DNA from 4 places in the Salinivibrio sp. PR6 genome. Region 3 is predicted to be linked to each of the others. Evidence: predicted binding sites of a transcription regulator. Region 3 holds the regulator's gene; each other region holds the start of a gene.
What was found. Region 3 encodes CRP, which controls carbon source genes, mostly activating them, when cyclic AMP is high. Its sites were predicted from a motif close to TGTGANNNNNNTCACA; they were not measured.
Positions count from the first base shown of each region.

Region 1: a site for CRP is predicted at 2,293-2,308, ahead of cdd (cytidine deaminase). Genes of this name have one in related genera too.
Region 2: a site for CRP is predicted at 4,025-4,040, ahead of BZG72_RS13150 (NupC/NupG family nucleoside CNT transporter). Genes of this name have one in related genera too.
Region 4: a site for CRP is predicted at 4,499-4,514, ahead of BZG72_RS10165 (glycogen/starch/alpha-glucan phosphorylase). Genes of this name have one in related genera too.

Region 1 is NZ_MUFA01000004.1:225,329-232,962, forward strand. It holds gene BZG72_RS04660 (thiopurine S-methyltransferase) at 1-221, shown strand, start outside; gene BZG72_RS04665 (DMT family transporter) at 346-1,245, opposite strand; gene cdd (cytidine deaminase) at 1,344-2,234, opposite strand; gene BZG72_RS04675 (ABC transporter substrate-binding protein) at 2,437-3,171, opposite strand; gene BZG72_RS04680 (hypothetical protein) at 3,263-3,766, opposite strand; gene sbcB (exodeoxyribonuclease I) at 4,037-5,458, opposite strand; gene BZG72_RS04690 (FMN-dependent NADH-azoreductase) at 5,715-6,299, opposite strand; gene BZG72_RS04695 (HAD family hydrolase) at 6,623-7,297, shown strand; gene BZG72_RS04700 (alanine/glycine:cation symporter family protein) at 7,405-7,634, opposite strand, start outside.
Region 2 is NZ_MUFA01000018.1:4,193-11,826, forward strand. It holds gene BZG72_RS13130 (hypothetical protein) at 1-636, opposite strand, end outside; gene BZG72_RS13135 (DUF6998 domain-containing protein) at 737-1,192, opposite strand; gene BZG72_RS13140 (hypothetical protein) at 1,325-1,801, opposite strand; tRNA gene BZG72_RS13145 (tRNA-Ser) at 2,330-2,420, opposite strand; gene BZG72_RS13150 (NupC/NupG family nucleoside CNT transporter) at 2,603-3,811, opposite strand; gene BZG72_RS13160 (NRAMP family divalent metal transporter) at 4,392-5,669, shown strand; gene BZG72_RS13165 (Bax inhibitor-1/YccA family protein) at 5,877-6,545, shown strand; gene BZG72_RS13170 (TusE/DsrC/DsvC family sulfur relay protein) at 6,771-7,100, shown strand; gene yccX (acylphosphatase) at 7,227-7,499, opposite strand; gene BZG72_RS13180 (methyl-accepting chemotaxis protein) at 7,581-7,634, shown strand, end outside.
Region 3 is NZ_MUFA01000006.1:219,554-227,187, reverse strand. It holds gene BZG72_RS07040 (ABC transporter ATP-binding protein) at 1-1,667, shown strand, start outside; gene BZG72_RS07035 (TIGR02444 family protein) at 1,676-2,152, shown strand; gene BZG72_RS07030 (hydrolase) at 2,136-3,152, shown strand; gene BZG72_RS07025 (YheU family protein) at 3,261-3,479, shown strand; gene BZG72_RS07020 (phosphoribulokinase) at 3,536-4,405, shown strand; gene crp (cAMP-activated global transcriptional regulator CRP) at 4,655-5,287, shown strand; gene BZG72_RS07010 (ABC transporter substrate-binding protein) at 5,418-6,284, shown strand; gene BZG72_RS07005 (DUF1338 domain-containing protein) at 6,352-7,143, opposite strand; gene astD (succinylglutamate-semialdehyde dehydrogenase) at 7,154-7,634, opposite strand, start outside.
Region 4 is NZ_MUFA01000010.1:50,394-58,027, forward strand. It holds gene pulA (pullulanase-type alpha-1,6-glucosidase) at 1-1,288, opposite strand, end outside; gene malT (HTH-type transcriptional regulator MalT) at 1,479-4,187, opposite strand; gene BZG72_RS10165 (glycogen/starch/alpha-glucan phosphorylase) at 4,693-7,143, shown strand; gene malQ (4-alpha-glucanotransferase) at 7,259-7,634, shown strand, end outside.

The sequences.
Region 1 (7,634 bases), on a different contig from region 3:
AGTATGTCAGCCATATTCGAACCTTGCTGGCACCTGGAGGGCGTTTGCTGCTGATTACCTTATTTTATCCGCAAACGGATGACACGCCGCCATTTTCCATTGATGCGTCGGTGGTAGAAGAGGCGTTCCAAGGCTTAGACATCAGTTTGCTCGAGACACACACGGAACCCGACGGCGAGCGTGGTGAACAAGTGTGGTTAATCAAAGCAGCGGCGTCGTAGTGGCCGATGTGGGTGAGAATGTGTCAAGGGGCCATGACGGCCCCTTTTCTTTGACGTCGCACGCTCTTTGACGGCGTAAGCAGCCGTCTTAGTGGGCAAGAAAGCGTAGAAACTGGCAAACCGACTATGCGAGCTTATTTTGTGCCTGCGTGTATTGGCGTGATTCCCAGTGAGTAATAAAAAAGACCGCTGCAATAATAATACCTGCCCCTAACCACAGTCGGCCGGGTGGAACCCAACTAAACACCAGCCAACCAAAGAGGACGTTAAGAGGGAGTTTAGCGTGATCAAAAGGCTGCACAAAAGAGGCATCGGAAACAGCATATGCCTTGGCAATGGCCCACTGTGCGAGGGCGGTCAGTATGCCGGCGCCAAATAACATCCACCAAGCAGTGGATGTCTGAGGGAGCGTCCAATCAGGCACGGCGAGTAGCAAATTAAAGGGCGTGATCAACAAAAGTAGATATACCACCATGGTGGTGGGCGGGTCATAAGCGGATAAACGTTTCACCATCAGCGAGTAGGTGGCCCAGAAAAACGCCGCACCAACAGGCAATAACGTTGCCCAAGTGAACGCATTTGACCAAGGCTCGAGGATAATCATGGCGCCGCAAAACCCAGCGAGCGTCGCAAGACCGCGCGCGATCCCCACTCGCTCTCGTAAAAACAGCCCAGAGCCTACCGTTGCGAATAGCGGTGAGGTCATTAATAGCGCAATCCCTTGCCAAATGGGCACTGGGTAGGCCAGCGCCCACAGCCACAGTTGAATGCCAATCACGGAGATAAACACCCGCAGACAATGCTGACCAAGGTGTTGGGTTTTGAGTGCTTGACGGATCCCGAGTTGCTTCAACCAGGGGATCATCGCAACCAAGGCGATGGCGTATTGAATGAAGGCAACCGTGGTAGAGGGTAAGCCCATTTTAAAACTAACGTACTGAGACAGGCTGTTAACGAGGGCAAAACACAGGCCTGCGGTCAGCATCCAGGCTGCACCTTGGAGTGGATTATGAATCTGTTTCATTGCCGTGACTATCCGAAAAAAGACGCACGGATAGTAGCGCAAATCCGACCTCAGGGCGACCTGAAATCCCCTGAGGGCCGGACAAATAAGGAGGGCGCTTAGCGGGTTGAATACACTAAGGGAATATCTGGGTCAATGACATCCAGTGTTGCCTGGGTATCGGCAAGGTGACTGACTGTACTCGTTGCCATTTCGGCCAACGCAACAGAGCGAATGTCTGTCCAATGGTAGCCCGCCATATTGACCGCAATTAATGCAACCTGAAGAGGCGGAAGACTTGGGTTAAAAGCCGCATTCTCGGCATACATGCCAGAGAAAAATTCGCCATCATTGGTTTCAACCGCGGCCCCGCTATAGTTACCTGAGTAGGGCGCGTGACTGCGGTTAGCGGCGTCAGCGGCGGCTTTTAGCAATGGAATATCGATATCATCCGTTGATAATTGATTGGACTCGTCAGTCAATAAGCGAGAGTCAATCCCCAAATCGGCAGGACCAAACGGCTCGGGTAGATAGGTGTGCAAATCTTTCGGTTCGGATTGTGGCAGCTGGATGATCAAGGACTCAGCGCCATTGAGCTCATTCATGAACTGCCGACAGTGACCACATGGGCTGTAATTGATCGTAATATCGGTGAGGCGTTTTGCCCCTTTTGTCCAAGCATGGCTGATAGCGCATTGCTCGGCATGCACTGTCTGCCCTAGCTGCACCCCGGTGAATTCAATGTTTGCGCCTAAATACAGGGTGCCACTTTCATCACGGACAATAGCACCAACATTAAACTGAGAAATGGGGGTAACCGCATAGGCCGCCGCCAAAGGCAATAAAGCAAGACGCAGTGCGGCGCCGTTAAGGCCACTGGCGGATTCCATCTGCGCCACCTGCTCTGGTGTGAAGGTAGCACCAAAGTTTGCGTCATTTATCCAATCAGAGACAACGCTTTGTAGGGCGTCGGGTAATTGTGTCAGTGCGTCAGTTAGTGCGGTTCGCATAGCATCTCTTCTTTATCGTTAACGGGAGGACAGTGTAGAGAAGCCTTTTCAATAATTGTGTGAGTAATGTCACGCATGTTTTGCAAGAGCGGATTTGTTGCTGAAAGTTAGAGTGACATCAATATTTTTATGCCTCTTAATGTGGCCATCATGACGACGTGCGTAGGCAGACACGTCCGCGAGCCGAAAGACGGTTGATGCATTATGGCTGCCAATCGACATAGGGGCGATGTACCTTACGATACTCACGCGCGAGATCGCCCTGGTCACGCAAGCGAGTAATCAGTCGTGTGAGATACGCATCGATTTCTCGGCCCGCTTCGCCCTTAGGAATGATGAAGACATCGTGGAAGTCAGCAAAGTGTGCGCGTTTGATCATGGTTAAACCTAGCTCTTTAAGTGCCATGTCAGCTTCCTCTTGCGCCCAAACGAAACCATCAATTCTCCCCGCGGCCAAGCGCAATAAAGATTGTTTAATACTGTGCGAGCGTTGCACCTTAAAGGGCATATAGTAGGGGACGGCTTCAATGGTATAGCGCGAGGGGTTCGCCCACAGCGCTTTGACCGAGAGCGGGAGCGCTTTATTGGTGTAAAGGACATGTGTGACCTGGCCAAATGACACCTCGCTAAAGTCGAAAGGCAAGGTGGACACTTCCCGCGTCGGACGCACCGCGGGTAAACCAAAGTCGGCTCGCCCTTGTGCGACACTGTTTATCGCGCGATGAATAGGGAAAACCTCGATAATAATCTTGGTGCTAGGGTCTTGCGCATCAAGATAGCGGACGAAATCGACAAACGCGCCGCTACCATCCAAATTGATCAAGCTAGGTAGTTCGCCAAGGTGTGCGACATAGGTTTGTTCAATGGTGGCTCGGGTAGGGGTGGAGAGGCTGAGCAGCGTGATAAACAACAGAAGCGGTAAATAGCGGCGTGGCATTATCTCTCTCTCAGATTTTAAAGCCAATGGACAAAGCAAAAACGACGACCTAATACGACACGCCCGTGGCGCACCACGGGCATCAAACACGCTAAGCTTGAGTCAATAATGCTGTCATGCCAATAATGACCGCCGCTGCCGTGACCAGGATCGTGAGTGGTTTAGCGATACTAAACGACGACTCTTCAATGGTCGTTGAGTGCGTTAAAGACGGTGGAGGTGTCTGCGATGCAGCGTTTGCTGCTCGTCCTGGACGCTTGGCAAGTGTTTGCTGCGGAAGCGACACACGAAAACCAAATTCACCGACTACTTCAAAGGGAAGGCATTTTTTGCCGTTGCGGTAGGATTTGGCCATTAATGATGTCACCACACTTTGATGCTGGGCAAATGAGCTGTCGGGCAAGGCCACTTGTTTGAATAAGGTGCGGCTAGAGAGTACCTCTCCGGCATAGTAGCAAAGCATCTCGAGTAAACGAGACTCTTCGTAAGAGAGAACCGTCATCGTGTCATCGGCCCAATATAACGTACGGCTTTCTGGTTCAAAATCAACCTCGGGAAAGCGGTAACAGCGCGTATCTACTTTTGTTGTCATCATTGCCCACACTCCAAACAACATCCTTTTTAAAAGTGTGGACTCAAATCACAGAACTGCAACTGGTCAAGCTATCTTTTTTTTGGTAGGACAAAGTGGGCAGTGTGTCAGCATTGCTAGTTAATAACTTAAAAAACATGACGTTAAAAACAAAAGGCGACCAAACCTGTCCACCACCGCTACCTGATAGGTAGACTAAGGTCGGAGTGATGATCGGTCGCCTTACTGACCGGACGGTGTATTCGCGATACGTCTTTAGCAACCGTGTCAGTGTTAGCCAACCAGTGATTCCACATAGTGGTAAATCGCTTTTAAAACGCGAACTTTATCCTCCTCAGCTTGGTGCTGTTCAGCGAGATGCTGCAGGTTATCCATATAAGCAGGAAGGTGTGTTTCAAAGTAATCACGTCGATGCATAAACCATTTTTGCTGCTCGGCTTCGGTGAGTGTCCACGGGTAATTGCGCGCGCGATAACGGAATAACAGCGGCTTGATGCGCCAGTCATCAACGCTGAGATCCAGGGCTGCAAGATTCTCAGGATCGCGTGCACGGATGATGTCCATCGCACTGCGGTCGCTTTTCGAGAAAAAGCCCGCGTACAGGGCCGTATCCACGTCCTGATCGTTGAAAGGCTTGGCATCGGCAAACACGGCAACGAGCTTTTCGCGTAATTCTGGCGCGGCTTTCAATGCTTTTAGGTGTTGTAAGCACGCTTCGCGATCCACACCGAGTCGGGCAGCATCCTCTGGTCGTAATGTTTTTGCATCGGCGAGAACGGGGCATTTATTGATATGCACCAGTTTAAGTGGTGCCGGTAACTGTCCTTCCGTGAGGTCGTGGTGCGGGGTATACAGGCGCTCGCGTAACGTATCAGCGTCCAATTCAAACAAAGGGGCCGGGTCACGGGCCAGATCGACAGTAATCACGGCATTAGGGTTATCAGGATGCCAAGCAACGGGCACAATCCAGCTGGTGTTGCCTCGCTCGGTGCCGAACATGCCAGAGACATGCACGAGAGGCGTCATATTCACCACATCGATCAGGTGCTTGATTTTGTTTTTATTCCGATGTTTTAACAAATAATCAAATAGCCGTGGCTGTGCCGCCTTGACCTTTTTCGCCAGCTCTATGGTCGCGTGCACATCCGCCATCGCATCGTGTGCGTCGCTATGTTCTATACCATTGGCAACAGAAAGATTTTCTAGTTTAAAGCTGGGTTTACCGTTGTCATCGTGGGGCCATTCAATACCATCCGGACGCAGTGCGTAGCAGGCGCGCATTACATCGAGCAAATCCCAGCGCGAATTACCGTTTTGCCAACTCCATCCGTATGGGTCAAAAAAGTTGCGGTACAGCGTGTAGCGCGTGACTTCATCATCAAAGCGCACGTTGTTATACCCGACAATGCAGGTATTGGGTTGCGAGAAGGCTGTATGGATCTGCGCGACGAACTCCGGCTCGGATAAGCCTTTTTTCAGTGCCAGCTGCGGTGTAATCCCGGTGACCAAACAGGCTTCCGGAGCCGGTAAGTAGTCATTGGGTGGTTGGCAGTACAGGACTAAGGGTTCACCGATGACATTAAAGTCACTGTCGGTACGAACGCCAGCAAATTGGCAAGGCCTGTCTTTACCTGGATGGGTGCCGAATGTTTCAAAGTCGTAGAAAAAAAAGCTTGGCTGGTCGGCGTCTGTCACAATCGAATCCAACTTGGTCAATAAGAAAGCAGGCGCAAAATCCTGCGATAAACCAGTATGGTAACACTGGCATCGCGTATCACCAATCCTGAGCTAACCGGCGCAATATTGAAGCGCTGATACGTATAAAAACAGGCAGTCAGCAGTGAAGATCGATAATGAGAGCCTGCACGCAGGCAGGCTATCGTGATAAGGCAGGTGGAAAGGTCGGTTCGTTCACGTCGCGCGAACACCCAAAAGCATGCGTTATCCGCCGCTAAGACGCTAAGCGTTTCAGTGTTTGCTTGGCCTCATCAATGGCTTGGCTTGCAGTGTCTTCGCCCATTGCCAGCCCCTCGGCGTAAACAAACTCGACGTCGGTGATCCCAATAAAGCCAAGTACGGTCTGCATGTAACCCGTGATATGGTCGGTCGTGCCCCCTTTGTGCATCCCACCGCGTGTGGTGACCACAATGGCACGCTTGCCTTTCAGTAGACCTTCGGGACCATTTTCAGTGTAACGGAAAGTCACCCCCGCACGGGCAACGAGATCAATCCAAGCTTTGAGTTGCACGGGGATAGTGAAGTTGTACATAGGCGCAGCAATCACTAGGGTATCGCTTTGCTGAATTTCTTCAATCAACTGATCTGAGGCTTGCTGAACTTGCTGCTGGGCATCAGTGAGTTCACCTGTACCGCGTAGGCCGCCCACATTGTCCCCAGTGAGAACCGGCAATGGGGTAGAAGCAAGATCGCGCTCAATCAGCGTGTCTGGAGACAGCTCATCCACCACACTGTTAATCACAGCGTTTGAGCTCGAGTAGGGGCCAAGAATACTTGATTTCAGTACCAGCGCTTTCATGCGTCTCTCCTTACAGTTTATGGCGTTTTGCCCATGAGGTTGTTTTGTTGACTCGATGTAGTCTAGAGACTTTCACAATGAACACCAGCGTACAGATTCGTTAAACTTGTTCAAAATTTTTGTTGATGTCGCTGCACGTGGCGTGGTCAGTTGCGCTGCGTGAGCATGGGCGTATGATAGCGGCCGATAGTCGTTCAAAATGTAAAAATAATGTTATAATGCCCGTTGTGTTGGCTAGAGATCCAAGACAAAGAACGGCAAAGCGCCAGATCAAATCACAAGTCGGTCGCTTGTGGGACGCAACGGGGTTTGAGGAAATGCGCGTGAAAAATTTATTTATGTTAGACGTGGATGGCACGCTGGTCGATAGCTGCCAAATGGACCACGAGTGTTTTAGTCAAGCTGTTTATGAAGTCACCGGTTTAACGGTGCCGGATGATTGGGGTGGCTACACCAATGTCACCGATGCGGGGATCATTGAAGAGCTGATTGATAGTCATGATCTTCAGCGCGAAAAGATCATGTTGTTTCGAGAAATTAAGCGCGTGTTTACGCATAAACTGGCCAGCGCAATTGCTAACCACGGATTAAAGCCGTTGCCAGGTGCGGTAGCATTTATTGATGAGATGCGTCATATGCCGACCGTTGCCTTGGCGATAGCAACAGGAGGCTGGGAAGAGACCGCACGGATGAAGCTTAAAGCCGCTGGTTTTAATATTGACGGTATTGTTTTTTCTTCGTGTTCAGATGCGATGAGTCGTAGCGAAGTGATGGCATTGGCTGCGTTCCGTGCCAAACAAGATTACGGTGTCCATTTTGAGCGGCGCATTTATTTTGGTGATGGGGTGTGGGATAAACAAGCCACACAGTCGCTAAACTACGAATTTGTCGCCGTGGGCGATAAAGTCGAGCACGACGTAAGCGTGAGCAATTTTGTCAACCCGCGTGCGATTTTAGGCAAACTGGGTATTGATGAAGCGCAGCGTCAATACGCCTAATCGTTTTATGCGTAAACGCGAACAATAAGCAGAAAAGAAAAGCCGACGCGTCGACACGTCGGCTTTTTTATCCGCTGTTCAACTTCTTAGCGAGTCGCTAATCACTTTCACTGTGCATCAACAACGGCGTTGTTTTCTTGGCTCGGTACATTGGTTGCGCGAGTCCGGTTGTCTAGTGTGGCAAAGTAAGCTTGGGTTTCCGCAATGACCACCTTGCGCAGCAGCAATAAACCAATCAAGTTAGGAATCGCCATTAAGCCGTTGACGATATCGGCCAGTATCCAAATCGTATTCAATTGAATAAAGGCACCGGATGCAATTAAGCCGATAAAGAATA
Region 2 (7,634 bases), on a different contig from region 3:
ATAGTAGCCGGGCTCCCGAACACTTGACGCAAAACTGACTGGATACAGCGCCTCGTTTGCTCTATCAAACACCACGGAAAATGAGAGTAATTTCTTGCCTTCTATTTCTACCGGGGAATAAGTTATACAGCGGAATGATATTCCTTTGGAGCTCAACCACTCCCCCATAGAGAACAGAGTTGAATCAAAGGATCTCGCCATCAAGATTACACGGGAGTTGCGGTTCAAATCTTCGATCTCGGCATTGTCCCCGACAAATCCGAGGATCACATCCTCGGAAAGCGTGTCCTTTTGTCCAAATTTCTTAACGAAATTCTTTCCTGAATAAGCTGAAAAATCCGCCAGATACTGAAGTGCTTGCGTTTCGACACCAAGATGTCCTTGGTCCCGCTTGAGCTCGATTACTACGCCGTTACCCGCTCGATCCATTGCGAGGATGTCGGCTCTTTTCTTGTTGCGAGTTCGTACTTGGTTGCTCAAAAGCAACAACGGCTCACCAAAGACAGCTTCAGAAAGAATCGGCGGGCCATCATCTTCTCTAGTGATGAGATATTTCTCTATATCGAGCTCAAGCGGCATCCACGAAGATTTTACCGATCGTAGTACACCTGACTTCTCATCTACCTCGTAAAGCATCGATTACCCTCTGAGTGGATACATATAACGCTTGCAGCATGCGCGCCCACGGAATGGAGCCAAAGGCGCAATGTAGTGGGCGTCGCCGTGCCTGCGATTGTTAGGCACTTTCTGCCTCAATAATTGAGATATACCGGTCAGCAGGACGATTGAATTGACTGGCGCCACACGAATAACGCCCCCTAGGTGTGGTTCCCATATTCCTGACTTCGTCCGCCGTAAGCCGATACACGAGAAAGTCGGCAGGGTGTACATGCTTTCTGACAACGCTGTCCTTGCCAAGCACAACGTAAACCTCGTCATACGTCGAAGGGTCTCCCAAATCCATGTTCGTTTTCTTACCGCCACCGTACTTAATTTGGACCTTCAGCTCTTGCCTAAACCCATCGTGCCCAGCTTGCCGCTGGTTAGTAGCGAGATCGATTCCATAAGCATCAGCACAAAGAAATTCGGCTATATCGCCTAGGTATCGGTCGGACCGAATCACGCCTGCTGCTTTAAGCTCTTCTATGGATTTGTTGAAACGCACCAGAGCACGCTGTTGTCTCTCATTCATAGCTAGTTCTGCCTAACGCCTTGCTAACAAGCGACAACGCGATGCCACTTAACTTAAATATTGTGCCATAAACACAGAGTTGAAATTGCGACTTAAGTCGCCAAACGTTAGGAGTCTTTGTTAAGCAATTTGTTATATTTTTTCACGCACTAAGTTAGCTACATCAACTGCAGCGCCACCTGATTTGAAACTACGACCTAGATCGTATGCCATGTTCTCTAATGGCGCATTGTCATAGCCGTGTTCATTGATTTCTTGAACGTACCGCTTCAAAAAGCCTTCTCCACCTAGCTGCTCCCATTGAATTGTGTGCATGAGTTCGTGAATATGAATTTCTAAGTTTTCTTGATGCTGGGGTTTCATAAAGTACATGTGTTTGTAGGTGATTGCCCCACAATCCATATCAAGAAAATCACCTAAACCAATATGGCGTAGTTCGGGAATGTCAGGCTTCGGGATTACGTCCGTTACAACAAACTTGCATTTAGCTAAGTATTCTGGAGAGTAGTAGCCTAAGAAAACATCTGAAAACTTACTGCAGCATTGAGCTTCAATTTCGTATTTAGAAACGATGCTATCAATCCACTTATCAAACTGCTTGATTGGCATATTACCCCCGTAAAATATAACATTGTATTAGTGCGCATGCGCGATTTCCCAAAATCGTTATACGCGGCTTTTATTATCTAACCCACTGTTATAAATAGCATTTTGAGTCTTTATGATCTGTCTCTTTCCGAGAAAGTGTGCATGCCGCCTATCATGGTTCAGGCGTTCACATTATCCCCAACCAGTGAAATGCAACCCATTGATTAAATAGCATTTCTATTTTTTAGCTTGGTGATAATGTGAATGTGTTTCGAATAATCGTGCACACGATCTGGCTTTCCTCGCCGATAAGCTGTGTAAATATACAGCTTGGCAGTTTAATGGAGTGCGCTTCAACACCCACGCTACCGCCATTGGTTGGCGGCGTCCAAAAGGCCTTATAGGGCAATTTTTCGCGGGCTAGATTATCAGACGCTGGGCAGTGTGTTTAGGCAAAGGGGTCTAAAATGTTGGCGCGGTCAGGGTTTGGGGATTTGTAGGGGGATAAACGCAAAAAAGCCGCTGACTGAGCAGCGGCTTTTCGGTATATGGCGGAGAGATAGGGATTTGAACCCTAGAAGGGCTATTAACCCTTGCCGGTTTTCAAGACCGGTGCTTTCAACCACTCAGCCATCTCTCCGGAACGCGGCGTATATTATTGGGTTCGTTGTGGCTTGTAAACCCTTTATTTGCCGCTTTTTGTCTGCTCGCTCAATCAATGATCAGGCTGGCGAACATGCTAGCAAAAGGCGATTAGCTTACCGCCAATCGCCCCTGCTTTTAACTGAGACACTTTAGCTGAGTCTCTTTGCTGCGCAGTGTTTATAGCGCGATAAAAATACCCGCCAGTGCCGCACTCATTAGGTTGGCAAAGGTGGCGGCAATCACTGCGCGCACGCCAAGGCTTGCCACATCTTTGCGGCGCTCGGGCACCATGGCACCAATCGAGCCAAGTTGAATGGCAATTGAGCCAATGTTGGCGAAGCCACACAAGGCAAAGGTCACTATCACCTGGCTTTGCACCGACAGGTTCGCTTTGATATCGGCAAAGGATAAGAAGGCGACAAACTCATTGAGTGCAATTTTCTGCCCTAATAGGTTGCCGACGGCAAACACTTCATGCACCGGCACCCCAGTAAGCAATGCCAAGGGTGAGAATAAATAGCCGAACAGGCTTTCTAGGCTTAAGCCTTCTAAATCAAGCAGCTCGCCAATGCTCCCGAGCCCGGCGTTTAGCATCGCAATCACACTGATAAAGGCCACCAGCATAGTACCCACGGCCACCGCGACTTTCATGCCGTTCATCGCGCCACTGGCCAAGGCATCAATCGCGTTCGCTTGGTCGCTATCGCTGATCTCCACCTGATTTTGCTCAGCCGGTGTTTCCGTCTCAGGGACGATGATTTTGGCCATCAATAATCCACCGGGCGCGGCCATAAAGCTCGCGGCAATCAGGTATTTTAAATCCACGCCCATGGCGGCATATCCGCCAAGTACGCTGCCGGCCACTGAGGCCATGCCGCCGACCATTACGGCGAAGAGTTCAGAGCGGGTCATTTTGCTAAGAAAAGGGCGAACTACCAAAGGAGATTCGCCCTGAGAAAGAAAGATGTTGCTGGTTGCCACCAGAGACTCTGCGCGGCTGGTGCCGAGTAATCGCTGTATGCCGCCGCCGAGGAGTTTGATAACCCACTGCATAATGCCGAGATGATAAAGGAGAGAAATCAGCGCACTGATAAAAATGATTAACGGCAGTACTTTAACAGCGAAAATGAACCCATCGTTCGCCAGAGGTCCAAACACAAACTCGATACCTTCGTTGGCAAAGGAGAGCAGCTTCGCCGCGCCATTACTCATTGCCCCTAGCATGGCTTGACCAAAGGGAATATAGAGCACCAGGGCAGCAAACCCAGCTTGCAGGCCAAACGCACCTAGCACTGTTCGCCAGTTGATCGCTTTGCGGTTGGTGGAAAATGCGCACGCGCACAGAAACAGAGCGACCAGACCTGCCGCACTATAGAGGAGTTGCATAAATAGATTACCTTGCCGTTGTGTTGCACTTGCGGTACGGATGAGTACGACACGCTGCCGGGGTGGCAAGAGGTTCCATCATGCGTTACATCGTACCGCGGGTTCGGTGAAGGTGGGCCCGACCTTGGACGCTTTTTCTTCAGCCGCAAATCGCGACACAGTCACTCTTTGGCTATCGCTGCGCAAAGAGCACATGTTGGGCGAGCATTCTAGTGTGATTAAACTCTCATTTCCAGCAGAATTTGACGCTCAATCACACTTATTGAGTGGTTATCGAGGGTTGCAAACTGCCCTTTTGGCTGTGTCTTGTCTCTCAGACAATGGTCGGATGTTTATCCCTCTCTTTTTGTGTCACCTTGGTGGTGTCTATCATTCACACCCTGCATCACGCCTGCGCTTAACAAATTTGGCAAGATTGGTTGACACGTTTGGCTCATATGATATTCATGGGTGGCTATTGACAAAATCATTGAAGGTAAAGTGATAAAAATAAGCCTCAATGGAAAAACAAAAGCAATAGCGCTAAAAAAACATAAAACAAAGCAAACACAACAACGCAACCACAATAAAGGAAACACACATGCAAACCGTCTCTTCGCATCAGGCAGGATCTAGCTTGTCGGTGATGCAACGTCTACGCGCATTGGGGCCTGGTATCATGATGGCCGCGGCAGCTGTAGGCGGCTCTCACCTTGTTGCCTCGACCAAAGCTGGAGCCATTTATGGCTGGCAACTCGCGGCATTGATCCTGCTCGTTAACTTGTTTAAATACCCCTTTTTTCGAGCAGGCGTACAATACACCGCGGGAACCGGTGAAACCTTGGTCGAAGGCTATGCGCGTTTAGGTCGGCCTTATTTGTGGCTGTTTGTCGCGTTAAGTGCGGTCTCTGGGGTGATTAACACCGCGGCCTTGACCTTATTTAGTGCCAGCTTGCTCAGCTATTTTGTGCCGTTTGATCTCTCACTGACGGTGCTCTCGAGCATTATTGTGGCCACCTGCTTAGTCATCTTGATTGCGGGGCATTACAAAGCGTTGGATACCTTATCAAAAGTGATCATGGCGACGCTGACATGCGCCACCTTGGTGGCGGTGACGATTGCCGTGGGGAATCCTGTCGCGGTTGAACCCAACTTCAATGCGCCCTCAATTTGGTCTGTCGCCGCCATCGGCTTTATTGTGGTGACCATGGGTTGGATGCCCGCTCCGATTGAAATATCTAGCATCACCTCGGTGTGGCTCAAGCGTAAAGCGCAATCTGAGCCGATTAACGCCAAAGCGGCGCTGTTTGATTTTAACGTTGGCTATATCGGTACCGCGCTGTTGGCGATTGTGTTCTTATCACTCGGTGCCTTGCTTCTGCACGGCAGCGGGGTGGAGTTAAAGCAATCGGGTATTGGCTTTTCGCACCAGTTAGTGGGCCTGTATGCCGCCACCATTGGTGAATGGTCGCGCTATTTGATTGCCGTGGTCGCCTTTTTCTGTATTTTCGGCAGCACCATTACCGTGATTGATGGCTATGCGCGGGTCGTATCAGAATCACAACGCTTGTTGCGTGAACAAACAGAAGCCGAGGCGCACCCGGGCATCGCACAAGGCTGGATGATGCTGATCTCGGTGTTGGCACTGGCGATTGTGGCGTTTTGGACCGGCGCACTGCTGACCATGCTTGATTTCGCCATGGTGGCGGCATTTGTCACCACGCCCTTTTTCGCTCTGTTGAACTATATTTTGGTGACCAAGCACCGCTTGCCGCCTGAAGTGACCATGAGCAAAGCGATGCGTGCGCTAGCCATTACTGGATTAGTGTATTTATTCGGCTTTTTGGCGGTGTTCGTCTGGTGGAAGTGGTTGATGTAACAAAGTTTACCTTGTTCGCGCTTAAAGGGCTGGGTTAACATCCTTTTACAACTTCACCATCGGTGTTGAGCGCGGATAAGGTATTATTGACCTTATAAAAGCCAGTCGTGGTTTAGGTTAAGGACGTGGGCGGCTTGAAAAAGTGAACGACTGCCCACATAACTGTCGTATATAAAAATGGATTGTTAACCCAACCGGGAGAACGTTATGAACGATCGTATCGTTTCGCACAGCCAGTCACAGCAGAGTGCGTTATCTACAAACAAAGTGCTACGTAATACGTATGCACTGCTATCGATGACACTGATCACCAGTGCTATCGCGGCCTTTATCGCTATCGCTGTCGGCATCGGCCCAATGATGTCGCTAGGTATGACCCTAGGTGCGTTGGCGATCGTGTTCTTTGTGCTACCACGCACCATGAACTCTTCCGCCGGTATTGTATGGACCTTCGTGTTCACCGGCTTACTGGGTGCCTCACTCGGTCCAACCTTGACCTACTACCTGAGCCTGTCTAGCGGCCCAGGAATTGTCATGCAGGCGTTGGCGACCACAGGTATGGTGTTCTTAGGCCTATCGGCGTATGCCATTACCTCTAAGAAAGACTTCTCTTTCATGGGTGGTTTCTTGGTCGCGGGTGTGATTGCTCTACTGGTGGCGATGGTCGCGAACATCTTCTTGCAGATCCCAGCGCTGAGCTTGGCAATCAGCACCATCGCGGTACTGATTTTCTCAGCCTTTATTCTGTATGACACCAGCAACATCATTAATGGCGGCGAGACTAACTACATCCGCGCCACCGTGTCGCTGTACTTGAACATCTTCAACATCTTCGTTCATATGCTGAGCATTCTTGGCTTTATGAACGACGACTAAGCCTCGTGCTTTAAACCGTAAGTCACAAAGAGCCGGCATGCGCCGGCTTTTTTTATGGCTGCTTTTCTATCCCTAAAGCGTGTGATTGAATGGCGCACCCACTCAGTGAAGCGCGCCACATCAGGCACAGTGAACGCCAGTTGCACTCGCCCGCCCTGCTCGCTATGCTTTGCAGCCTCAATCAAAGCGATAACGTCCGGTCAGATGACGAACAAAGGTAGAAGTATGCTGGTGTATGAAGGTGAAACCATTGCGACGGATGCGCAAGGGTATTTAAAAAATGTGGATGATTGGCACGAAGCCCTGGTACCGCTGCTTGCAGAACAAGAAAACATTGCGCTGACCGAAGCACATTGGGAAGTGATTCACTTCGTCCGCCATTTCTATCAAGAGTACAACACCTCACCGGCGGTGCGTTTGTTGGTTAAATCGATGGAAAAAGAATACGGCCCAGAGAAAGGTAACAGCAAATACTTGTTTAAGCTGTTCCCTAAAGGCCCGGCAAAACAGGCTACCAAGCTGGCAGGCTTACCCAAGCCCGCGAAATGCCTCTAGTCACCGAGGCAAACAAGTACCGAAGCTGACAAGCCCGAGGCCGATAGATCAAGCGCCGCCACACCTTCGCGGCGCATGTAACGATTGGCAGCAGCCTCTCTTCTATTGAGACCTGTTACTAAGGCGCTACAAGATGGCAAAGCCATCAACGGCGCGCCATTCCACGTCCTCTTGATCAACCTGATCGACGCCCGCCGTCGGTGGCCCTTTATCTAACCAGGCCATTAACGAATCCACTGACTCTTCGCGTCCACAAGCCAATACCTCAACGCGACCATCCGGCAGGTTCTTCGCGTATCCGGTTAATGAGAGCTTCAACGCCTCATGGGCGGTGTGATAACGAAAGCCAACCCCCTGAACGTGACCTGTGACATAGGCTTTGACACATTTTTGAGACATCTGTCACCTCTCCTATATTCCCATTGCAAAACGACACCTGTATAACGCTACATGAGACAAGTCGTTTGACAGGATGGCGTCATGAAAGAAGTTGCGTTTCGATGGATTGATAAATATTTTATCCACCTTCGGCTA
Region 3 (7,634 bases):
ACAGCGAATACCGCGAGCTCCAACAAGCCCTACGCGACGCCGAAGCCCGTGATGATGGTAACGCGGTGGCGATGTTACACGACAAATTGGATGCCATTGGTGGCTACACCATTGAAGCTCGCGCCGCGAGTCTGCTCGATGGTTTGGGCTTTAGCCAACCCCAAGTCCACTGGTCGCTCACCCAATTCTCAGGGGGCTGGCGAATGCGACTGAACTTAGCACAAGCGCTATTATGCCGCTCTGATCTATTGTTGCTGGATGAGCCTACCAACCACTTGGATCTCAATGCGGTGATGTGGCTGGAAAAATGGTTACAACAATACCCAGGCACCTTGGTGTTGATCTCCCACGACCGGGACTTTTTGGATCCTGTCGTCAACCGGATTATTCATATTGAGCATCAACAACTTAATGAATACACCGGTAATTATTCTGACTTTGAGCAGATGCGCGCGCAAAAATTGGCCCAACAACAGGCGCAGTACGAAAAGCAACAAAAGCAAATTGCCCACATGCAATCGTACATTGACCGCTTTCGCTACAAAGCGACCAAAGCCCGCCAAGCGCAAAGCCGGATTAAAGCGCTCGAGCGCATGGAGAAAGTATTGCCCGCGCAATACGATAATCCGTTTAGTTTTACCTTCTTCACACCGGATGCCTTACCCACTCCCATTTTAATGATGGACAAGGTGGCGGCCGGTTATGATAAGACGCCCATTATTGAAAACATTCGCCTTAACCTGGTGCCGGGGGCGCGCATTGGCTTACTGGGGCGCAATGGTGCGGGTAAGTCGACCCTGATAAAACTCCTCGCGGGCAGCTTACCCGCCATGGCGGGCGAATTAACCTATTCACAAGGGGTGAAAATTGGCTATTTTGCCCAACACCAACTCGATACGTTACGCATCGACGATACACCACTTCAGCACTTAAACCGGTTGGCTCCCACCACCGCTGAGCAAACCTTGCGTGATTTTCTCGGCCGGTTTGGCTTTCAAGGCGACAAGGCGCTCGAGCCTATCGGCCCCTTCTCTGGCGGAGAAAAAGCCCGCCTTGTGCTCGCCTTACTGGTCTGGCAAAAGCCGAACTTATTGTTACTTGATGAGCCAACCAACCATCTGGACTTGGATATGCGCCAAGCGCTGACACTCGCTTTACAGTCCTACGAGGGCGCGATGGTGATTGTCAGTCACGATCGCTTTTTGCTGCGCGCCACCACCGATGATTTGTACTTGGTCGACAATGGCGCAGTGCTACCCTTTGATGGAGACTTGAACGATTATCATCGCTGGCTGACCGATCAACAGCGCGCCGATCGCGCCGAGACCAAAAAACAAGCGGCCGCGGAGAAAACAGCGCCGCAACAAACACAGATGGATCGCAAAGCGCAAAAACGCCGCGATGCCGAGTTACGCAAGCAAACCGCGCCTTTGCGGAAAAAAATTGACAATCTCGACACACAGATAGAGCAACTCTCTGCCATTATCACTGACGCAGAAAATCAGTTGGCGGACCCTGACATTTATCACACTGATAATAAGGCGCAACTCACGGCGCAATTGCAACGTCAAGCGGATGCCAAATCGACGCTCGAAGAGGTGGAACAAGAATGGATGGAGCGACAAGAAGAGCTGGAAGCCCTGGAGGCGACATTCAATCAAAACTAACCCCTGGGATGGCGAACCCCGCCGACCTATGGCAGTTTTGTTTACATCATTATGGCAAGCCAGAGGTGAAGCAAGCTTGCCTCAGGCTCCAAGACGAGCATCAAGGCAACGTCAACCTTGCCTTATTACTCGCCTGGATTGAACAGCACGGCTATGGTCTTGCGCCCGAGAGCCTCACACAACTGAAGCACGCATTGAGCCGCTCTGAGCACTTACTGATTGCTTACCGTCATTTACGGCGTGACATCAAGCCGCGTGTCGGGAGTGGGCAATATAAAAAAATGCTTAACTTCGAGCTCAGCTTAGAAAAATTCCAACAGCAAGATTTAGTCGATGCCCTGAATCGTCAAACCTGGCTCACGGACACCGCCTCTCCTCTCGCCTACTATTGCCGTCAGTTGTCACCATCAGCACGCAACCTATACACATCACTGAAGGTGACACCCGCCGAGGAACAGGGAAGCAACCATGATGACACCGTTTAAACCCATTCCCAGCGCGCGGAATGCGCACCTGCAAACCTTGTTGCCTCGCTTTCTGCGTCGTGCCCCGCTTTTCACCCCTCGCTGGCAGCAATTTGACCTGCCCGATGGCGATTTTGTTGATCTGGCGTGGACGCATCAGCCGCAACCTGGACAGCCGATTGTTGTTTTATTCCATGGCTTAGCAGGCAGTTTTGACAGCCCGTATGCCAACGGCTTGCTCGCGGCCTTCCAACGCCAAGGTTGGTGCGGCGTGGTGATGCACTTTCGCAGCTGCAGTGGCCGCCTCAATCGTGCCGCGCGGACCTATCACTCGGGAGAAACCCAGGACGCACGCGCCTTCTTAACCCATTTGCGTCAAACCTATCCAGAGAGTCAAATTGGCGCAGTCGGGGTCTCTTTGGGGGGAAATATGCTGGTGCGCTACCTGGCGGACTATCACGATGATCCCATCGTGGCCTGTGGCTGCGCCGTGTCGCCGCCACTTGACCTTGCCGCCTGCTCGATGCGTATCCAGCAAGGCTTTTCCCGTATTTATCAAGCCTATTTATTGCGCTCGATGCGACAAATCCTAGCGGAAAAGCTCACACGGCATCAGCAAGTAGGCCGATGGCACGCGGGGGAGCGCCCGGCGATAAACACTCTGTTCGAGTTCGACCAAACCGTCACCGCTCCGCTTCATGGCTTTGACGATGCCCTCCACTATTATCGCGCCTGCAGTGGTTTATCGGTGCTCGACACCATCAAGGCCCCACTGGCGATTATTCATGCCAAAGACGATCCTTTTATGACCGACGCGGTGATCCCTACGTCCCCGTTACCCGCAAACATTGATTACCAACTCACTGAACATGGCGGCCATGTTGGCTTTGTCGCCGGTAGTTGGCGACAGCCACAGTTTTGGCTTGAGCACGCCGTCCCCCACTGGCTTGCCACTTATCTACCCGTACCATCACCTCATTCGGATCGTGTGAGTGACACGCGCACGATCAAGAAAGCGTAGAGAACCACTGCATTACGCGGAATGATCGGGTAAAATGCGAGCCAATTCACAACATTCACATCAGGCACCCTAGCATGCCATCCTGAGATCGATAAAAGGTGATGTAGTATGATGGTTCCATGGCAATCGATTCCCGACGAGACACTCACAGGTTTAATTGAGCATTTTGTGTTACGGGAAGGAACCGATTATGGTGAGCAAGAAGTCAGCTTTGCACAAAAAGTGGAGGACGTTCGCCAACAACTGCAATCCGGAGAAGCCGTGATTGTGTATTCTGAGTTGCACGAGACAGTGGATATTCGTCGTAAAGCAGCACTCAGATCCTAGCATCGCAGTACTCGCCGTATCGCGATACAAATTCAGACTGAATGACAGGGCGCGTCATGTCGGCTAAACATCCAATTATTGCGGTCACCGGCTCGTCAGGGGCCGGCACCACCACCACCTCGGAAGCCTTCCGAAAGATGTTCCAAATGATGAACATCAAAGCGGCCTGGCTAGAAGGGGACAGCTTTCATCGCTTTACCCGTCCCGAAATGGACGTCGAGATCCGTAAAGCGCGTGAGCAAGGTAAACATATCAGCTATTTTGGCCCCACCGCCAACGACTTCCCTCGGCTGGAACAGTTTTTTCGTGAGTATGGTGACCAAGGCACCGGGAAGTACCGCCGCTACTTACATACCTTTGATGAAGCGGTGCCCTATAACCAAATGCCTGGTACCTTCACGCCATGGCAAGACTTGGCCGACAATACCAATGTATTGTTTTACGAAGGGTTGCACGGCGGCGTGGTCGACGGTGACGTCAACGTTGCGCAGCACGTCGATCTCTTGATTGGTATGGTCCCCATCGTCAACTTAGAGTGGATTCAAAAATTTGTCCGTGATACGCGCGATAGAGGCCATTCTCGTGAAGCGGTGACCGACTCGATTGTGCGCTCAATGGATGATTATCTGCACTATATCACCCCGCAGTTTTCTCGCACCCATATCAACTTTCAGCGCGTTCCCACGGTAGATACCTCAAACCCATTAAATGCCAAAGGGATTCCGTCTTTGGATGAAAGCTTTGTGGTGATCCGCTTTCGTGGCATGAAAAACGTCGACTTCCCTTATCTGTTGCAAATGATCACCGGGTCGTTTATGTCGCGCCATAACACCTTAGTGGTGCCGGGAGGAAAAATGGGCTTTGCAATGGAATTGATCATACGTCCATTGATCCAGCAATTGATAGAAAAAGGCAAGATTGGCTGAGGCGTAGCGCATTCATGATGTATTACTTCTCAAGCCGTGATCTTAGCCACGTTTTTGCCAGTTTTTTAGGCGGTTGGCCTAGATCAAAATCAAGAAATCACCAACAAAAAAAGATACACTCTTGTTAACATACAGTGAGCTTGTAGCCCGCGTTCAGACTTCGTATTCTGTGCAATGATCTGATGGGTTACCCCTCAGACAAAGATAGGACGTTGTTGCCGGGCAACACATGCAGAGGAAATAAGTTATATGGTTCCAGGAAAACCTCAAACAGACCCTACACTCGAGTGGTTCCTTTCACATTGTCATATTCATAAGTATCCGTCGAAAAGCACGCTTATCCATGCTGGTGAAAAGGCGGAGACCTTGTATTACATCGTGAAAGGGTCTGTGGCCGTACTGATCAAAGATGAAGAAGGCAAGGAAATGATCCTGTCTTACCTTAACCAAGGTGACTTCATCGGTGAGCTCGGGCTTTTCGAAGAAGACCAAGAGCGCACTGCTTGGGTACGCGCCAAATCACCGTGTGAAGTGGCAGAAATTTCATTCAAAAAGTTCCGCCAGCTTATCCAAGTGAATCCTGATATCTTGATGCGCTTGTCCTCACAAATGGCGCGCCGCTTGCAGGTAACGAGCCAAAAGGTGGGGGATCTTGCCTTCCTGGACGTCACAGGGCGCATTGCGCAAACCCTATTGAACTTGGCGAAGCAGCCTGATGCCATGACGCATCCTGATGGTATGCAGATTAAGATCACCCGTCAGGAAATTGGCCAAATCGTTGGCTGCTCACGCGAAACAGTGGGACGTATCCTTAAAATGCTGGAAGAGCAAAACCTCATTTCCGCACACGGTAAAACCATCGTGGTATACGGCACACGCTAATCGCGCCGCTCTCTGTATCACCAACCGACGCCCTGGCGTCGGTTTTTTTATCTCCATTATCTGGCAAGCACGCGGATTGCTTCTACACTCAAAACGACATGGTTAACATAAAATTAACAAGGTGTCGTTTATGAAAAAACTCATGATTACCCTCACCGCCTTCGCGCTCTCTGTGTTTTCAGTCCATGCTGCGTCCAATACGACGATTGTCCACCCCGAGCCACGCGCCGGCTCGGCGCTTGATCTCTATGCCATTGAGCTCATCGAGTTTCTTGCCGAAAAGTCGGGAGAATCTGTTACCTTACAAGCCTTTGACGGCCAAATTGGCTCTCAATCTCGTAAGGTGGAAATGCTCAAGCAAGGCAAGCTCACCGTCGACTGGCTTGGTGCCGACCGTACACTGGAAGCTGAATTGATCCCCGTTCGCTATCCCGTGTTTCGTGGCTTACTCGGCCACCGCCTGTTTATTACCAACCAAGCCACCGAGCCCCAACTTGCTCAGATAAGTAGCGCGAGTGACTTGCAGTCTCTTACTATGATTCAGGGACAAGGTTGGGCCGACGTCAAGGTGCTTAACTCAGCGGGATTTCGCGTACGTGAAATATCGAGCTTTGAAAACATTTTCAAAGTGGTTGATACGGGCCGGGCCGATCTCTTCCCTCGTGCCTTGATTGAGCCTTTTAGTGAATTAGCCGAGCGGCCGCAATACGGTAACCTGTTAGTTGACCCACACCTGATGCTGATCTATCGCTTCCCAATGTTCCTGTTTGTGTCTCCGCAACATGCTGACGTCGCCGAGATGTTAAATGGCGCTTTTGAAGCGGCGTATCAAGACGGATCATTTATCGAGTTTTTCAATAATGCGCCTTTAGTTAAGGAAACCTTTGAAAAGGCGAACATTGGTGAGCGTACTGTCATCCGAGTCGACAACCCGCATTTAAGCAACGAAACACAAGCGATTCCAGACACGTTTTGGCTCGACATCGAGGCTCAATAGACGATAAAAAAGGGAGCGTATCACACGCTCCCTTTTCCCATGATGTCGATAAGCAATGTGTGACGCACTAATGGGTGCTTTCAAAGATTTTGTCTGCCGAAGCAGCCACAAAACCTTGGTAGAGTTCACCATTGGGCAACACATACCGCTTAGCAAACTCGTAAAAGCCACCCGGGATGGTTTGCGTGCAATCGGAGAAAGTAACGGGCACGCGGTCAGCCATGGTGGAGGATTGCTCCAGATACACAGATGCATCCCCTTTGACTTCCCCACCTGACTCGTTAATCGCAAAGCCATTATCACGCAATCGGTTGTTCACCGAGAGGCAATCATCATGCGCATTCAGCTGATTCACACTCACGGTAAAATGGTTCGCACCATAACCGTGTGCCGCCACCCAAGACGCATATTCACTCTCTTCGGCAAGCGTTTGATAGGTTGCCCAATCAATATCCCATAGGCGGCCCTGATGGAGAAAATCGCTGCCTGTAAGTGACGACGCATCAACTTGTGCCACCAGCTTCTCAACAATCGCCTGAAGCGCGGGCGAGCATTGCTCGACCATCAACTCACTGATAAAGACTTTCGGCATCAAGGGATCGGGGTGCTCAAAATGGCAAGCATTGAGCTTTTTCGCTTCAAAGGTATAGTCACCTTTTTGCTGATACCCCAAGGCGAGAAATGGACGCGCGAGTACCTTTAGTCCAACCTTAGGCAAACCAAATGTCCGTAAGGCAATATGGTCATTGATCAAAGGTTGCCCTTCCTCTAATAAGGCATGCACCTTATGTGCCGAAGGGCACAGGCGGTTGATGTAGTCCTGCCACAGTTTGTCGAATAACGCTTGGCCACTGTCCATGTTGCTCTCCTTAGTCCTGTTGAGTCGGTATACCGGGGGCGAACGTCTCGGGAAGCATCACCTGCTCGCCCTCCATGGATGCCATGGGATAAGCACAATAATCTGCCGCGTAATACGCGCTAGGGCGTAAGTTCCCCGAAGCACCTGGCCCACCAAATGGCGCATCGCCACTGGCTCCGGTCAGTTGACGATTGCGGTTAACAATCCCTGCACGAATATGGTCAAGGAAATACTGCCATTCACCATCGTCTTCACTGATAAGCCCGGCAGACAATCCATAACGGGTGTCATTGGCTTTGGTGACCGCATCGGCCATATCCTGGTAACGCTGCACTTGCAACAACGGGCCAAAATACTCTTCATCCGGTAAGTCTTGGATACCACTGACATCCAAGATCCCTGGCGAGATCACCGCATCATGCTGATGTTCACACTCAATCACTGGCTTCGCGCCCAGATCAACAAGCTTTTGTTGTGTCGCCAGGATGCCT
Region 4 (7,634 bases), on a different contig from region 3:
TAAAGCTGTCGTGTTGACGCATCGCTGCCATCACCGTTTGCACATAGGGAGTGTCAGCGCTGTCTTGGGTGGCTAAATCCATTAATACCGCTTGGATGGTTTGATTGTTGTCGCACTCACTCGCCAGCCTTGGCGTCTCTTTCAGCGAAGGTGCTTTGTCACATAGCGTGGAGAAACGGTCGGTTAAATCGATACGCTGCGCCGTGTCTTCGTTGATGGAGGCAATATCAAACACGGGGAGCAGGTGTAAGTGGGTAACGCCGGATTGAGAAAGCGCTTTTAAGTGATTGACCGGGGCGGTGCTATTTTGGGTAAAAGCCAGATACTTACCGCGCAGATTGTCTGGTGTGGATTGATCGAGCGCGGAAAAATCACGCACATGCGCCTCATAAATCACGCTGTTGGCAGGGTTTTGCTGCGAGTAAGGTGCACTCAGCGTATCCCAGCCACTGGGTTTAAGCGCGGGCGCATTTAGATCCACCACCTGTGAATAGCTAGAGTTGGTCGATAAGCTATGTGAGTAAGGGTCAGTGACTTCGAGACGCTCGATACGATGTGTGGTTGGGTGATAGACCGATAGTTGATAGCGGTAATAGTCGCCATGATTCAGCGCGGTGGTGGCAACATGCCAGCTTCCTGAGTTGGCGTCGAAGTCCATTTTAATGGGTGTTTGGCGCTGCTTTGGCGCGTTTTGTTCGCTCCCCGATTGATAGGGCACTAGCGAGACTTGCTGTGCGGTGGGAGCCCAAAGACGAAATTCAGTGTGTCCCGCGTCAGGGATGGCACCATAGGTAAGTTTTTCGGCGTGTTCGGCATACAAGGCATCAAGCGCCCGCGCCGGTTGCACATCGGTTGCGGTTAGTACGGTGTCGCCGTCTTTGGCGATGGCGAGAATTTGTCCTTTGAGCCACTGCTTCAGGGCAATATTGGCGCTAACAAAGTCAAAGTCGAACCCTTTAACGTCGCCTTGCAAATGGGGAAACGATGTCTGCCAATTATCGCGGGTGGCAAGGGTGGATTCGACACTCGCAGTGGCGTTTTCCACTTGCTGCGTGTCCGGGTTATAGCGCATCGTGCCATCAGCGGAGTAATACAAGGTGAGCGAGGTGGCGTTGGTTTGATGAGTGAGCAGGGTATCGGCGTCAGCAAATAGCACACTGGCATCGCTAGTGCCCGCATCTCTAGGGGGAAAATTGGGGTCGTTTTCGATATTGCAACCCGCTAACGCTATGGTAGCTGCAACGGCGACCGGTGTGCCGAGTGGTTGCAAAAGGTGAGTGCGCTTCATTGATCTTTCCTCATTTATCAATACTGAGCGCAGCTTACTCAAGGAGGGCATCTACCATGCGTGATCGGGTTAAAATTCAGCGTGTCATTACAAAAAAGATGATGAAATTCAGCAAAGTATCACGAAAGGTAGGGGGAGAGCGCGAGGCCTCTACGCCCCCAGAAAAGCCTGAGGGCGTAGACAGGGTTGACTAATTCCCGATAAGTTGTAAAAGGTTTTCGGCGGTGACGACCGCTTCTTTGCGGTTAGCGATATTGAGCTTTTGATATAAATTACGAATATGGGTTTTGATCGTTGTTCCCGCGACATCCAACTCATGGGCGATTTGCTCGTTACTGAAGCCTGAATAAATTAAGCCGAGCACTTGCCACTCGCGTTGTGTCAATGAGCTGGTTCGCACGAGCTCTGGCACGTTAGGGTGGTTGACCAGCTTTTCGACAAAGGCTTCATCAAAGTGCGTTGAACGAGAGCGTTGATGGCTCGCAATTTCCTTGAGGAGTTGCTGCGCACGGTGGCGTTCGAGGGCGCCGAGTGCGTGTTGTTCAATTAACGCATGCAGGAGCGGGGAGAGCGCCTCGCCCTCAATCAAAAAGTTACCCATCATGCCGGTTTGATTGGTGAGGATCAGCGCATCTTGCAAGAGGCTTTTGGCATATTCTGTCTCTTGCTCTTTGCTGGCAAGGACGGCTTCAACAATCAAATTGCGGTTTTTATCGGTCACCAAGTTGGCTTTGTTTGCTTCGCGGCGCAGAAAATCAACCGCTTGACGTGCTTGGTCATACTGACCCAAATGCAGATGCGCACGGGCAATGTTTCTCCACTGAAGCTGACTAAAGTGGTTGCAGGCGGTAGCGGGGCGAGTGGCTTGGTGTAACCACTCGTCCATGTTGGTGAGTTCATTTTTGGCTTGCCAATAGAGTAACAGCGACAATGATGCATTGGCGGTCCAATCAACGTGATAAACAGACTCGCGCAAAAGGTGTTCAATATGCTCAATGCTTTTTGCCGCTTTGTCTAACTCGCCGCGGCTAACGGCTACGCGTGCGAGCATGGAGTAACTATGCAAATGCTTGCTCGGTGGCTGATTTTCTAAAACCTGCAGTCCTTTGTAGGCGCAAGCTTCGGCTTCATCAAGCCGGTTCCAACACCATAAGATTTGGGCACGGAGACGTAAGGCAAACTCGTGGAGAGGAACTTGATGCAGTTGTTGATCCTCAATGAGCTGATCGGCGCTGTCGAGCAACTCAAACGCGGCTTGCACATAGCCTTGCGCAAGTAAGATCTCACTTTGTTGTAAAATCGCCCAAAGTGCTTGATGGTAAACTTGATGTTGCCGCGCTAATTTCTCGGTTTGTTGCATCATGGATAAGGCGCGATCCAGCTCACCGAGCACATGATTCACTTCTCCCACAACCGAGGTAGCGACAATGCGACCGCGGTAATTGGCGCTATCGAGTTGCTCGAGCGCTTTTTCTGCCAGCTGCATCGCCTGCTCAGGATTATTCGCGTTAATGGCCACTTGGGCGAGCAACGCATTGGCATTGCCTTGGTAATCGATATCAAGTGGGATTTGTCGGGTTTGATAGGCTTTTTCTGCACTGGCTAAAAGTTCGCCAACTTCATGATACCTGTGCTGACTTTGGGCTAACCAAGCACGTAGCAGGCTTAAATTTGGGTATTGGTATAAAAGCTCGTCACTGAGTTTGATAATCGCGGCTTCTAGTGTCGACAATTCACCACGATTAAACATACGCCAGCCGTGCTGATTGAGTATATCGGCCAACAATGCATCGTCTTTGGCGTAGCGTGCATGACGCAACGCTTGATGGGGAGATTGTAACTTCAACCATGCCAGTGAGGCTTGTCTATGCAAGGGCTGTTGTTGGTGAGGGATCCGTGCTTGGCGCTCATGAGCCAAAAACTCCGCGAATAGATGGTGGAATCGGAACCAGTTGTTATCTCCTTCAAGTGGATAAATAAACAAGCCATAGCGATTTAGTGACTCGAGCATATTCAATGCATCTTCGCGTTCAGTGAGTGCGAAAACCAACTCGTCATTAAACATCTCTAGTACGGAGACTTTCATGAGAAACTGACGTGTTTCAGCATCAAGCAAATCAAACACTTCTTCGGCCAAATAGTCCCAAAGGTGGGCATGGTTAAAACCAGCGTAAGACGCGGCGCTTTGCATCAGGGTACGCTTTTGGTGCTGCGCTTGAATCGCAATGAGCTGCAAGGCTGACGGCCAACCTTCAACGTAGTGGCATAATGCGTTCGCCGTGGATTCATCCACGCCATCGTCGACACGTTGATTAAAAAAGCGCGTCGTTTCTTCGTTATCGAACGCGAGAAGCTCGTTGCCGATCTCAATCATCAAGTCGCGTACGCGTAAATTCGCGGTGCCCAGTGGAGGGTTGGCGCGTGAGGTGACCACCAAAGTGAGATTATCTGGCATGTGCTTAATGAAAAAGCGCATCGCCTCATGAATCTCCTCATTATCAATGAGCTGATAGTCATCCAACACCAAATAGCTAGTGGCATGAAACCCTGCCAGTTCAGCAAAGACATCAGACAAGAGCGCACGAAGTGATGAGAATTGGCGTTTTTCCGCCAGCTTTATCGTGTTGGCGCAGCCCTCTTGGGTAGCGTGGTGCAGCGCTTGCAGTAAGTAGTTAATGAAGCGAAAGCTGTCGTTGTCACTATCATCAATGCTAAACCAGCCGACATTGGATTGATCCGCGAGCCATTGTGCAGCCATGGTGGTTTTGCCATATCCGGCCGGAGAGCGAAACAGCACCAGCTTATAGTGAGGGGCTTGTTGTAAAATATCGAGCACACGCGGGCGTAATATCGCGTTATAAAGCCGTCCAGGCCGAGTCAGCTTTGATGGGATCCACATAAGACACTGTCCTTCACTGCAAATGCGGTGCGACCTTTTTGGTGCGCACCTCTGTCCTGATTGCAGTGTATGTAACTTCAAACGCACAAACTATGATCTATCCCTGATCTCTTAACGGATGCCCCAATTTAGTGCAGCTACGCCTTTTAATTGTGATTTATATCACTTAAACGTCATATTGGTGGCCTTTTTAATGATTGAGATACACATCCATCTCGGTTTATTAGGGCTTAATTTGCGTTAGCGCACAAAAATCACAAAAGGAAAGCGATGTTTTTCACCGTGGGCGTAGCGCCTTTTTTGTTTCATAGCGTGACTTAGGTCACTCGATAAAGGGCTGCTCATGGATTTGATGAGAGGCGGCTCACTATTGCTATGTGACCTGGCTCTCTACGCCCTGTGGTCTCCTCCTTTGATGACAACGACGTGGGAGGATGTTTGCCGTGCTCGGGTTGGGCAGGATGAATAACCATCAAGGTTTCATTCCATTATCGAGAGCGACGACATGACACCAAAACAGCAACATGCGTTTGATAAAAGTGCGTTTAAAATCAGTATGGTTCAACACCTAACCCAGTTAGGTCACGCACCAGACACCGCTCAGCTGCGCGACTGGTACCTCGCACTGGGCCGTGCATTAGCCGAACATACCACGAGTGATCTGGTAGCCACTGAACACGATCAAGCCATTAAACAAGCTAAAAGTGTTAACTATTTATCCCTCGAGTTTTTGATTGGTCGGTTAACCGGCAACAATTTAATTAGCATGGGCTTGTACGATGCGATTGCCGATGCCGTGAGTGAGCTTGGCCTCGGGTTAACGGATTTACTTGAACAAGAGCGTGATCCGTCTTTGGGCAATGGTGGCTTGGGGCGTCTCGCCGCTTGCTTTATGGATTCATTGGCGGCCCAACAGTATCCTGCGGTCGGCTATGGCTTGCACTATGAATATGGTTTGTTCCGCCAGTCATTCAAAGAGGGCGCACAACAAGAAGCACCGGATGCGTGGCGTGAGCCTGAAGGTTACCCGTGGGAAGTGGTACGTCCTGACTTAGCGCAAACCATTGGCTTTTATGGCCATGTAGAGGTGATTGAGGACTCAGGGCACACGTACCGTCAGTGGGTGCCGGGCATGAAAATTCAGGCCATGCCCTGGGATCTGCCGATTGTGGGTTATCAAAGCAATACTGTGTACCCATTGCGCCTGTGGGAAGGACGGGCGTTAACGCCGTTTGCCCTTGATGCCTTTAATGACGGTGACTATACCCAGGCTCAGCAATCCGCCATCGCTGCAGGGAATTTGACCAAAGTCTTGTACCCCAACGATAACCACGATGCGGGTAAAACATTGCGCTTAATGCAGCAGTATTTCCACAGTGCAGCTTCTGTATCAGACATTCTCCGTCGTCATCTAGAGGCAGGGCATGCATTGGCCGCATTACCAGACTACGAAACCATTCAGTTGAACGATACTCACCCCACCATCGCTATTCCTGAGCTGATGCGCGTATTGCTGGATGATTATCGTCTGGGCTGGGATGAGGCTTGGTCCATCGCCAGTCGTACCTTTGCTTACACCAACCACACCTTACTGCCCGAAGCGCTGGAAACCTGGAGTGAGGCGTTGATTGCCAGTTTGCTGCCGCGTCATATGGAGATCATTTTTGAGATCAACCATCGCTTCATGCAAGAGGTAGAAGCGAAGTGGCCCGGCGATGTGGCCAAAAAGCAGGTGTTGTCTGTGATTGACGACAAAGGTGAGCGCATGGTGCGCATGGCTAATTTATGTGTGGTTGGCTCTTATGCGGTGAATGGCGTTGCCGCCTTGCATTCTCAGTTGGTTAAGCGTGATTTATTCCCAGAATTTGACGCGCTATACCCAGGGCGCATTCAAAATGTGACCAATGGCATCACACCGCGTCGTTGGTTGAAGTTCTGTAATCCTGATTTGTCCAACTTGATCAGTGAGAAAATCGGTGAGCAGTGGCCAGCGCAATTGGAGCAACTCGAGCAGATTGCACAATACGCGGACGACACTGCTTTTCAAAAGACGTTTATGGATGTCAAAAAGCGCAACAAGCAGCGTTTGGCGGGATGGGTCAAAGAGCACCTCGATATCACCCTAAATACCGATGCGATTTTTGATGTACAAATTAAGCGCCTGCATGAATATAAGCGCCAGCACCTTAATCTATTACACGTCATTTCACTGTACCAGCGCCTCATCAATGAGCCGAATTTCGATATGGCGCCGCGTGTGGTCTTTTTTGCTGCGAAAGCGGCACCTGGCTATGAATTAGCAAAATCGATCATCTATGCGATTAATAAGGTGGCTGAAACCATTAATAATGATCCACGAGTCGGTGACAAGCTCAAAGTGGTATTTATTCCTGATTATCGTGTCAGTATGGCGGAAATCATTATTCCTGCTGCCGATGTGTCTGAGCAGATTTCTATGGCCGGTAAAGAAGCGTCTGGCACGGGGAACATGAAAATGGCACTCAACGGCGCGCTCACCATTGGCACCATGGATGGCGCGAACGTGGAAATCCGTGAAGAAGTGGGTGACGACAACATCTATATCTTTGGTCTTGATGTCGATGGCGTCACGGCGTTGCGCAAAAAAGGCTATCAGCCTGAAGCGGTCTATCATAGCCAGCCTCTATTGAAGGCCGCCTTGGACAGTCTGTTGGATGAGACGTTTACGCCAGGTCAGCCTGGGGCGTTGCGTCCTGTCTTTGACAGTGTCATGGGTAGCGGCGACCCGTACCTGTGTTTGGCTGACTTTGCCGATTACGTGCGCGCACACAATGACATTGACCGTGATTACCGTGACGCGTCGCAATGGGCACGTAAAGCGATTTTGAATACCGCGTTGGTCGGTAAGTTTAGCTCAGACCGCTCAATTCGCGATTACGTTACTAACATTTGGCAGTTAGAAGCGATTAAGCGCTAATTGCAAATAATGGGTTAACAACCTTATCGGTGGCAAGGAATGAGCCTTGCCACCTAACAATAATGACAACAATATTGCCCAATAAAAGAAGGGGGCAGACCCCTCGGAGAAAGCGATGAAAGAATCTGCATTGAAGACAGTCGCACAAATGGCCAACCTCGCTGATCGCTATATCAGTGCATGGGGCTCAGAAGCGGCCGTGCCGGACAGTACCTTACATGACTTACTAACGTCACTTGGCTATGACACACGAAATGACGAGGCGTTATTGGCATCGGCGGCGAAGAAACATAAAGCGGATGTGCTCGCGCCCGTGCAAGTGGTACAGGAGAATGAGCCAGTCGAAATTGCGCTTCATTTAGGGACCAGTGCGCGAGAAAGTGACTTTAGTTGGCGGTTGGAAACCGAACAGGGCGAGTGCTTCGAGGGTTACTTACAGTCACAAATCGTTCGCGATGAGCGCAGTAATGGCGGCCCATTAGTGTTTAGCC